DNA from 3 places in the Saccharopolyspora hordei genome. Region 2 is predicted to be linked to each of the others. Evidence: riboswitches for the same ligand, from Rfam matches in the RefSeq annotation. Region 2 holds a riboswitch; each other region holds the start of a gene.
The links. A riboswitch is a leader RNA that binds a small molecule or an ion and turns the genes downstream of it on or off. The one in region 2 is predicted to bind glycine.
Positions count from the first base shown of each region.

Region 1: another riboswitch for glycine. It lies ahead of gcvP (aminomethyl-transferring glycine dehydrogenase); the one in region 2 lies ahead of gcvT (glycine cleavage system aminomethyltransferase GcvT).
Region 3: another riboswitch for glycine. It lies ahead of gcvH (glycine cleavage system protein GcvH); the one in region 2 lies ahead of gcvT (glycine cleavage system aminomethyltransferase GcvT).

Region 1 is NZ_JACCFJ010000001.1:4,021,745-4,025,010, forward strand. Features, by position in the region: gene gcvP (aminomethyl-transferring glycine dehydrogenase) at 1-1,764, opposite strand, end outside; glycine riboswitch at 1,938-2,040, opposite strand; gene HNR68_RS18495 (MerR family transcriptional regulator) at 2,127-2,696, opposite strand; gene HNR68_RS18500 (bifunctional nuclease family protein) at 2,967-3,266, opposite strand, start outside.
Region 2 is NZ_JACCFJ010000001.1:2,236,700-2,239,965, forward strand. Features, by position in the region: gene gcvT (glycine cleavage system aminomethyltransferase GcvT) at 1-1,072, opposite strand, end outside; glycine riboswitch at 1,192-1,293, opposite strand; glycine riboswitch at 1,294-1,392, opposite strand; gene HNR68_RS10490 (TetR/AcrR family transcriptional regulator C-terminal domain-containing protein) at 1,523-2,176, opposite strand; gene HNR68_RS10495 (acyl-CoA dehydrogenase family protein) at 2,278-3,266, shown strand, end outside.
Region 3 is NZ_JACCFJ010000001.1:1,639,042-1,642,307, forward strand. Features, by position in the region: gene HNR68_RS07730 (PucR family transcriptional regulator) at 1-1,192, opposite strand, end outside; glycine riboswitch at 1,308-1,401, shown strand; glycine riboswitch at 1,402-1,500, shown strand; gene gcvH (glycine cleavage system protein GcvH) at 1,554-1,925, shown strand; gene HNR68_RS07740 (L-serine ammonia-lyase) at 1,954-3,266, shown strand, end outside.

The DNA.
Region 1 (3,266 bases), 1.8 Mb from region 2:
GTAGGCGCGGATGGCCAGCAGGCCGGCGAACTCGCCCTGGCTGCCCGCGTTGGGCTGCAGGCTCACCGCGTCGTAGCCGGTGACCTCGGCCAGCCAGGTCTCCAGGTCCTTGACCAGCGACAACAGCCCCTCAGCATCCTGCGCGGGCGCGAACGGGTGCAGGTCGCCGAACTCCGGCCAGGTGATCGGCTCCATCTCGGCCGTCGCGTTGAGCTTCATGGTGCACGAGCCCAGCGGGATCATGCTGCGGTCCAGCGCGACGTCCTTGTCCGACAGCTGCCGCAGGTAGCGCAGCAGCGAGGTCTCCGAGTGGTGGGTGTGGAACACCGGGTGCGTCAGGTACTCGGAGGTGCGCAGCAGCGCCTCCGGCAGCGCGTCCGGGGTCTGCGCGTCCAGCTCGTCGACGTCCACGCCGTCGATGCCGAACGCCCGCCACACGGTCGCCAGGTGGGCGCGCGTGGTGGTCTCGTCGCAGCTGACGCCGACGTGGTCGGCGTCCACCCGGCGCAGGTTGATGCCGCCGCGGCGCGCGGCGGCCACGACCTCGTCGGCCCGGCCCGGCACCTTCGCGATGACCGTGTCGAAGAAGTCCCGGTGCAGCACCTCGACCCCGCCGCGCCGCAGCTGCTCGGCCAGCACGGCCGCCATCCGGTGCGTGCGGGTCGCGATCGCCCGCAGCCCGGCCGGGCCGTGGTAGACGGCGTACATCGAGGCCACCACGGCCAGCAGCACCTGCGCGGTGCAGATGTTGCTGGTGGCCTTCTCGCGGCGGATGTGCTGCTCGCGGGTCTGCAGCGCCAGCCGGTAGGCCTGGTTGCCGTCGGCGTCCACGCTCACCCCGACCAGCCGTCCGGGCAGCTGCCGCTCGAGGCCCTTGGCCACGGCCATGAACCCGGCGTGCGGGCCGCCGAAGCCCATCGGCACGCCGAAGCGCTGCGAGCTGCCGACCACCACGTCCGCACCGATCTCCCCCGGCGGGCGCAGCAGCGTCAGCGCCAGCAGGTCGGTCGCCACCACGGCCTTCGCGCCGCGCTCGTGCACCTCGGCGATGACCGCCTCGTGGTCGCGCACGGCGCCCGAGGCGCCCGGGTACGACAGCAGCGCACCGAAGAACTCGCCCTCGGGCAGGCCCTCGGACAGGTCGGCGACGACGACCTCGATGCCCAGCGGCTCGGCGCGGGTCTGGATGACCGCGATGGTCTGCGGCAGGGTGTCGGCGTCGACCAGGAACCGCGGCGACTTCGACTTCCCGGCGCGGCGCACCAGCGTCATGCCCTCGGCCGCGGCGGTCGCCTCGTCGAGCATCGACGCGTTGGCCACCGGGACGCCGGTCAGGTCGGCCACCATCGTCTGGAAGTTCAGCAGCGCCTCCAGCCGGCCCTGCGAGATCTCCGGCTGGTACGGCGTGTAGGCGGTGTACCAGGCCGGGTTCTCCAGCACGTTGCGCCGGATGACCGGCGGGGTCGTGGTGCCGTAGTACCCGAGCCCGATCATCTCGGTGTGCGGGGTGCAGCGGCGCGCGAGCTCGCGCAGCTCCGCCAGCGCCGCCGACTCGGTGGCCGGTTCGGGCAGGGACAGCCGCAGGTCGTCCTCCCGGATCGCGTCCGGCACGGCGCTGCGGCCCAGCTCCTCCAGCGAACCGACACCGATCACGTCGAGCATGTGGGCGAGCTCCGCCGGGGCCGGCCCGACGTGCCGGTCAGCGAACGGCGTTCCGTGCTCCAGGGCTGCCAGGGGGATGCGATCGTGCGTCACGTCGGACATCGCGAACCTCAATCATCGCGGCGAACAGGGGCAGCAGTGCAGCCTCGGCTGCCTTGCTCTCCCCCTCTGTCACTGCTCGCGAAGCGAACGCCTGAGAGCTTCGCCCGGGGACCGGGCTTGCACCGTCGGCGGGGCGGCACCACTGCCGTGGCACCCCCACTTTCCAGAGGCATCTCGCCCGTGCGGTCCGGGTGGCCTGAGAGGTTGTCGGGGAGGGTTGCTCCTTCGGCGCCGACCACGGCTGGGCGCCGGGCCGGACTCTCCCGCACGGGGTCGACGATGTGTCGCAGCCTACCCGATCAGACCGGGTCCGCGGACCGCCGATGCGACCTGGAGCACAGTCGGCGTGACCGGCCGACCGGTCAGCCGGTCTCGGCCTTCCGCTCCCGGCGACGGCGGGACAGCTCGTCCTCGGCCTTCACCATCTCGCCGCCGTCGGCCCGCTCGGCCGGGAACTCGTGGATGGTGCCGCTGATCTCGCGCATCGCACCGCTCACGGCGATGCCGAACACCCCCTGGCCACCCTGCAGCAGGTCGACCACCTCCTCGGCCGAGGTGCACTCGTAGACCGTCGTGCCGTCGCTGAACAGCGTCAGCTTGGCCAGGTCCTGCACGCCGCGGTTGCGCAGGTGCTCCACCGCGACCCGGATGTTGTGCAGCGACACCCCGGTGTCCAGCAGCCGCTTGACCACCTTGAGCACCAGGATGTCCTTGAACGAGTACAGCCGCTGCGAGCCGGAGCCGGCCGCCCCGCGGATGGACGGGCCGACCAGCTTGGTGCGCGCCCAGTAGTCCAACTGGCGGTAGGTGATGCCGGCGATCTGGCAGGCGGCCGGCCCGCGGTAGCCGACCAACTCGTCCGGCAGCGAGGCGTCTGGGAACAGCTCACCCTGCTCCACGGCAGCATCCCCGTTGGACGCTTCCTCGACCACGCCTGCCTCCCCTCGTCCGGCTTGTCGCCGACGACGATCACCAGCGCCCGACCGGTTCGGTCGGGGCCGCGAACCGCCCCGCCGACCGCGGTCCGGTAGCACCGACGCATCGGCAGTCACCCGCTGAATCACACCGGGGCGATTTCGCTCAACCCGACGGTATGCCTGCCTCGCGGGGAGGTCAACGCGACGCGCGGGCACCCGGACGAGCCGGCCCCCGCCTGCGGGCGCAGGCGGGGGCCGGTGCTGCTCCTACCGGTGCGCGGACCCTCAGGTGTCCGCGCCGCGGAAGTCCTCCGGGGAGACCGAGTCGAGGAACTCGCGGAACTTCTCGACCTCGTCCTCCTGCTCGTCCGGGATGATCAACCCGGCTTCGTCGAGCACCGACTCGTCGGCGTGGATCGGCACCCCGACGCGCAGCGCCAGGGCCACCGAGTCGCTCGGCCGCGCCGACACCCGGACGTCCCCGTCGAACACCAGCTCGGCGAAGAAGGTGCCTTCCTGCAGATCGGTGATCCGGACCTGCTCGAGGTCGCGACCCAGGGCGCCGATGACGTCCTTGAGCAGGTC
Region 2 (3,266 bases):
CGACCTGGACCGCGACGGCCTTGCCGCGGATGTCGACCTGCAGCTGCGTGCCGGGTTCGCTGTGGTCGCGATCGACGTAGGCCATCCCGATCGGGTGGCCCAAGGTCGGGGACGGCGCGCCGCTGGTCACCACGCCGACCTCGGCGCCGTCGGCGTCCAGCACGCGGTAGCCGTGCCGGGGCGCGCGGCGCTGGTCGGTGGTCAGACCCACCAGGGTGCGTTCGGTGGGCTTGTCCGCGAGGGCGGCCAGCGCCTCCTTGCCGACGAAGTCGCCGGGCTTGTCGAGCTTGACCACCCGGCCGAGGTTGGCGTGGAAGGGAGTGAGGTCGGCGGAGAGCTCGTTGCCGTACAGCGGCATCCCCGCCTCCAACCGCAGCGTGTCGCGGCAGGACAGCCCGGCCGGCTGCAGCCCGTGCTGCGCGCCGGACTCGGTCAGCGCCTGCCACACGGCCTCGGCGTCACCGGGCGCGGTGAACAGCTCGAAGCCGTCCTCGCCGGTGTAGCCGGTGCGTGCCAGCAGCACGTCCTTGCCCGCGACCCGGGACGGGTAGCCCGCGTAGTACTTGACGCCGGAGAGGTCGGTGTCGGTCAGGGGCTCCAGGATCGCCACGGCGTTCGGGCCCTGCACCGCGATCAGCGCGTGGTCGTCGGAGACGTCCTCGTGGCGGGCGTCGAACCCGGTGACCCGCTCGGCCAGCTCGGCGGAGACCACGGCGGCGTTCGCGGCGTTGGCCACCACCAGGAACTCCTGCTCGGCCAGCCGGTAGACGATCAGGTCGTCCAGCACACCGCCCTGCGGGTTGCAGATCATGGTGTAGCGGGCGCGGCCGGGCTTGATCGCGGAGGCGTTGGCCACCAGCGCGTAGTCCAGCGCGTCGGCGGCCTGCGGACCGCTGATCCGGATCTCGCCCATGTGGGTCAGGTCGAACAGGCCGGCGGCGGTGCGCACCGCGTTGTGCTCGGCGGTGTCGCCCGAGTAGCGCAGCGGCATCTGCCAACCGGCGAACTCGGTGAAGGTGGCTCCGAGCGCCTCGTGCACGTGGTGCAGGGGCGTCCGTCGTGGCGACGACATGGTTGTTGTGACTCCTCCTGGTGGGCGCCGGTCGGCAGTCGAGGGCCGGTCAGCTCACTGCGCCCAACCTTACGGGGGCACCTCGACCCCGACCTGCGCGGGCTTGGCGCTGGTCGGGCGGTCTCCCCGGAGTCATTGGCCTGAGAGTTTCGCCACCGTCGAGCGGTGACTTGCACCGTGGGCGAGGAGCGTCGTCGCTCCTGCTTTTCTCCGTGATCGCCTGGTGCCGTGCGGTGCCGGTGCCTGAGAGTTTGCTGGGGAGTATTGCTCCTTCGGCGCTCCGGTCCCGCCTGGGCCGGAGTCTCTCCCGCACGACGTCATCGGCGCTGTATTGGGTTGTGCGACTTGGACGCTACGAACCCCCGGTGACCCACGTCAACCGGACGGGCGAGTGATCTCGTGCTGACCCGCGGTCGCCGACCGGGGCGTTGCGGAGGCGTCCCCTCCCGGTCACCGGGTGTCGCCGGGGGTGCGGCTCTTCTCGCGCAGCTCGCGGTACTGCGTGCGCAGGCCGTCGATGAGGGCTTCGAGGGCGAGCTCAAAGCTGGCCTCGTCGATCTCCGCGGCGTGCTCGCGGAGCAGGTGGGCCTTGCCCAGGTGCGGGAAGCGCTCGTCGTAGAGCTCCGCGTCGTCCGGGAAGCCGCCGCTGAACGACCCCATCGCCGAGCCCACCACCAGGTACTTCGTCGAGGCGCCGATCATCGTGGCGTAGCGCTGCGGCCAGCCCGCGCTGGTCAGGCCGCCGTGCACCGCGTCGGCGCGGCGCAGGGCGTTCTCCCGGCGGGCCGGGCCGGAGGCCAGGAACGGCACCAGGTTGGGGTGGGCGACCAGCGCTGCCCGGTAGGAGCGGGCCCAGACGCGCAGGCCGGTCGTCCAGTCCTGCTCGAAGCCGGAGACGTCGACCGCGGCCATGACGTCGTCGGCGATCTCGTGCAGCAGGTCTTCCTTGGTCGAGACGTGGTTGTACAGCGAGGCCGCGCGCACCCCGAGCCGTTCGGCGAGCCGGCGCATGGACAGCGCTTCGAGCCCCTCGGCGTCGATGATCTCCAGACCGACGCGGCGGATGCGGTCCGGTGACAACCGGGGAGTGGTCGGTCTGGGCACGGCGTCTCCTCGTCGATCCCTTGCCACGCTCGTCAGCGTCGTCCTAGGCTGCCACAAAACTAACGATGTTAGTTAGATGGCCGCAGGGAAAGGATCCGGCGATGGTCGACTTCTCGCTCTCCGACACCGAGCGCGACATCAGGGACTGGGTGCGCAACTTCGTGCAGCGCGAGCTCGTCCCGCTGGAGCCCGAGGTGCTGCGTCGGGAGCGGGCCGGTGAGCGGGGCCTGACCAAGGACGAGCAGCGCGAGCTGCAGCTGAAGGCGAAGGAAGCCGGCTTCTGGGGCATCCAGACGCCCGAGGAGTACGGCGGGATGGGCCTGTCGGCGGTGATGTCGGCGCTCATCGAGGTCGAGCTCGGCCGCACCTACGTGCCGTTCCGGTTCGGCGGCTACGCCGACAACATCCTCTACCACGCCAACGAGGAGCAGAAGCAGCGCTACCTGCTGCCGACCATCGAGGGCACGCGCAAGTCCTGCTTCGCGATCACCGAGCCGGGCGCCGGGTCGGACGCCAAGCACCTGCGCACCACGGCGGTCAAGGACGGCTCCGAGTGGGTGATCAACGGCGAGAAGACGTTCATCACCGGCGGCATCGACGCCGACTTCGTCATGGTCTTCGCCGTCACCGACAAGGAGAAGGGTGCCGACGGTGGCGTCACCTGCTTCCTGGTCGACCGCGAGATGGGCTGGAAGTCCGAGCCGATCGACATCATGGGCCCGTGGGAGCGCCAGCCCGCGTCCCTGGTCTTCGACAACGTGCGGGTGCCGGAGGGCAACGTGCTCGGCGAGGTCGGGCACGGGTTCAAGCTCGCCATGCAGTGGATCGGCCGCGGCCGCTACATGCTGCCCGCCCGGGCGCTCGGCGCCTGCGAGCGGCTGGTCGAGATGGGCATGGAGTACGCCAAGCAGCGCGAGACCTTCGGCAAGCCGATCGCCGAGCGCCAGGCCATCCAGTGGATGATCGCCGACTCGGCCGTGGAGATCGAGGCGCTGCGCTGGCTGGTGCTGCAGGCGGCCTGGCAGATCGACCAGGGCCTGGACTCCCGCCACGCGCAGTCCATCGCCAAGCTCTACGGCGCCACCCGCGC
Region 3 (3,266 bases), 600 kb from region 2:
TGCGCAGCAGGCTCACCAGCTCTTCGGCCTGCGACCGGGACTGGTGCAGCTCGGCGACCGCCACCGCGGTGCCCACCGCGATCAGCGGGCGCGGTGTCATGTCGTGCGAGGCCAGTGCGCTGCGCAACTCCTGCCAGCCGCCGCGGTCGCGGTCCGGCACCACCGCGTAGAGCATGGTGCCGATCTCGGTGACCAGGGGACGGCGGCCGATCCCCCGGGTGATCCACTCCCACAGCGCGAGCCGGTGCCCCTCGGCGGGGCCGGCGGAGGCGGGCATCTCGATCGCGATCACCCGGTGCGGTTCGTTCGGCACCGCCAGTTCGTTGGCCGCGGCCCGCCACCCCTCGCCGCCTTCCAGCAGCAGCCGCACCTGCTCGGCGCTGCGGCGCCGCTCGGCGTCGGCGACCGCCCGCCAGCGCAGCAGCTGCAGCGCGACCAGGGGAGCGGTGTCGGCGAACGCCGTCGCGCGCTCCTCGGAGACCTCGCCGGGCACCACCGCCCACATGGAACCGAGCAGCTCGCCGCCCATCCTGATCGGCACCACCAGCCGGGGCAGCGTGCCGTCCTGCTGAGCGGGCACGAAGATCGCCGAGCTGCCCTTGCTGATCTTGCGGAACGTGCCGCGGGCCCGGAACTTGGCGAGCACGTCGGCCGGCTGCCTGCGTCCCATGATCGTCGACACCCGCGCGGGGTCGGTGAGGTCCTGCCGGGCCGAGTAGGCCAGCACCTGGGAGTGCGCGTCCTCGATCGTCACCGGCGCGTCCACCACGTCGGCCACCGCGTCGGCGAGCCGGAACAGGTCGCCGACGCCGGTGCGCGTGTCCGGCTCGTCGATGCCCGTCCGGGCCAGCGCCGCCCGGACCAACCACACCAGCTGCGCCCACGCGGACTCCGGGCGGACCTCGACCAGCGCGACCCCGGTCTTCTCGGCCGTGGTCACGAGCCGTTCGTCGATCGGCGGTTTGAGCAGCACCGCCGCCGCGCCCTGCTCACCGCAGACGCGCACCAGCTCCACCGCCTGCTCCCGGTCCACGACGGCCACCCCCAGCACGAGGTCGCCGTCGACCACGGTCGGGTGCTGGTCCGGTTCGGCGATGACGACGTCACCGACGCACTTGCTCGATTCCGGGACGACCACCGCCCGCAGCAGGGCTGGCCCCACCCGCTCGACCAGCGCCTGGACGTCCAGCATCACCGGCCTCCTGAGAACCTGCGGTCGCCTGGCCGCCGGCCGGGGGAGGGCGTTGTGGCACCAGAGCGGACCCGTTTATCGTTGCTGAGCACGTCGACAATCGCATACCGGCCGTCGAACCCGAGCGGGAGAGACCTCGCAACGACGCGAGGCGCCGAAGGAGCAAGACTCCCCACAAACTCTCAGGCACCCATGACCGTTCGGGCGAGGCAACTCTGGAAAGCGCGCGTCGCTGCCGGCGCGCCACCCACGGTGCAAGCCGCTGGTCTGCGGCGAAGCTCTCAGGTTCCGGCAACAGAGGGGGAGGCCCAGCACATCCCGGGCGCTACCGGCGTCCCCTGACCGTTTGGAGCCTCCCGTCATGTCCCTGCCCCAGGACCTGCGCTACACCGAAGAGCACGAGTGGATCCAGGACCGCGGCGAGCTGGTGCGCATCGGCATCACCCAGCACGCCGCCGAAGCCCTCGGTGACATCGTCTTCGTGCAGCTGCCCGAGGTCGGCGAGCAGATCGAGGCCGGTCAGGCCTGCGGCGAGCTGGAGTCCACCAAGTCCGTGAGCGACCTGTTCGCGCCGGTCACCGGCGAGGTCGTCGCGGTCAACGAGGCCGCTGTGGACGACCCTGCGCTGGTCAACGCCGAGCCGTACGGCGAGGGCTGGCTGCTGGAGGTGCGCGCCACCAGCACCGGTGCTGTGCTCACGCCAGAGCAGTACGCCGAGCTGATCGAGCAGTAGCGGCGCCCGGCAGCAGCGGAGGCGATCAATGGCGATCAGTGTCTTCGACCTGTTCTCAGTGGGCATCGGGCCGTCGAGCTCGCACACGGTCGGGCCGATGCGGGCGGCCGGCCGCTTCGCGCGGCGGGTGCGCGACGCGGGACTGCTGTCGCAGGTGACGCGCGTCAAGGCGGAGCTGTTCGGGTCCTTGGGCGCCACCGGGCACGGGCACGGCAGCCCGAAGGCGGTGCTGCTGGGCCTGGAGGGCCACCGGCCAGAGGTCGTCGACCCGGCCGCGGTGGCGGACCGGGTGACCGAGATCGGGGCGACCGGGCGGTTGCTGCTGGACGGTGTGCACGAGATCCGGTTCGACGTGGACCGTGACCTGGTGATGCACCGCCGCAAGTCGCTGCCGGTGCACCCCAACGGCATGCGGTTCACCGCGTTCGGCGGGGACACCGAGCTGGACAGCGCGGTGTACTACTCGGTGGGCGGGGGTTTCGTCGTCGACGAGGACGCCACCGGGGCCGACCGGATCAAGCCGGACGAGACCGAGCTGCCGATGCCGTTCCGCACCGGTGCGGAACTGCTGCAGCGCACCGCCGAGTCCGGATTGCCGATCAGCGGCGTCATGCTGGCCAACGAGCTGTCGTGGCGCAGCGAGGACGCCGTGCGCACGGGCCTGCTGGAGATCTGGCAGGTCATGCGGGAGTGCGTGGACAACGGGTGCCGCAACACCGGGGAGCTGCCCGGCGGGCTGAAGGTCAAGCGGCGGGCGGCGGAGCTGGCCGCCGCGCTGACCGGGCAGGACGACCCGATGGAGTGGGTCACGCTGTTCGCGCTGGCGGTGAACGAGGAGAACGCCGCCGGTGGACGGGTGGTGACGGCCCCGACCAACGGCGCGGCGGGCATCGTGCCGGCGGTGCTGCACTACTACACGCGGTTCGTGCCGGGCGCCGACGAGGACGGGGTGGTGCGGTTCCTGCTGGCCGCGGGCGCGGTCGGGGTGCTGTTCAAGGAGAACGCCTCGATCTCCGGCGCCGAGGTCGGGTGCCAGGGCGAGGTCGGGTCGGCGTGCTCGATGGCCGCGGCCGGGCTGGCCGAGGTGCTCGGCGGCACGCCGCGGCAGGTGGAGAACGCCGCGGAGATCGCGATGGAGCACAACCTCGGGCTCACCTGCGACCCCATCGGCGGCCTGGTGCAGATCCCGTGCATCGAGCGCAACGCGGTGGCCTCGGTCAAGGCGATCACCGCGGCGCGGATGGCGCTGCGCGGCGACGGCGACCACTTCGTGTCGCTGGACAAGGTGATCAAGACGATGCGCGACACCGGCCGGGACATGAAGGTCAAGTACAAGGAGAC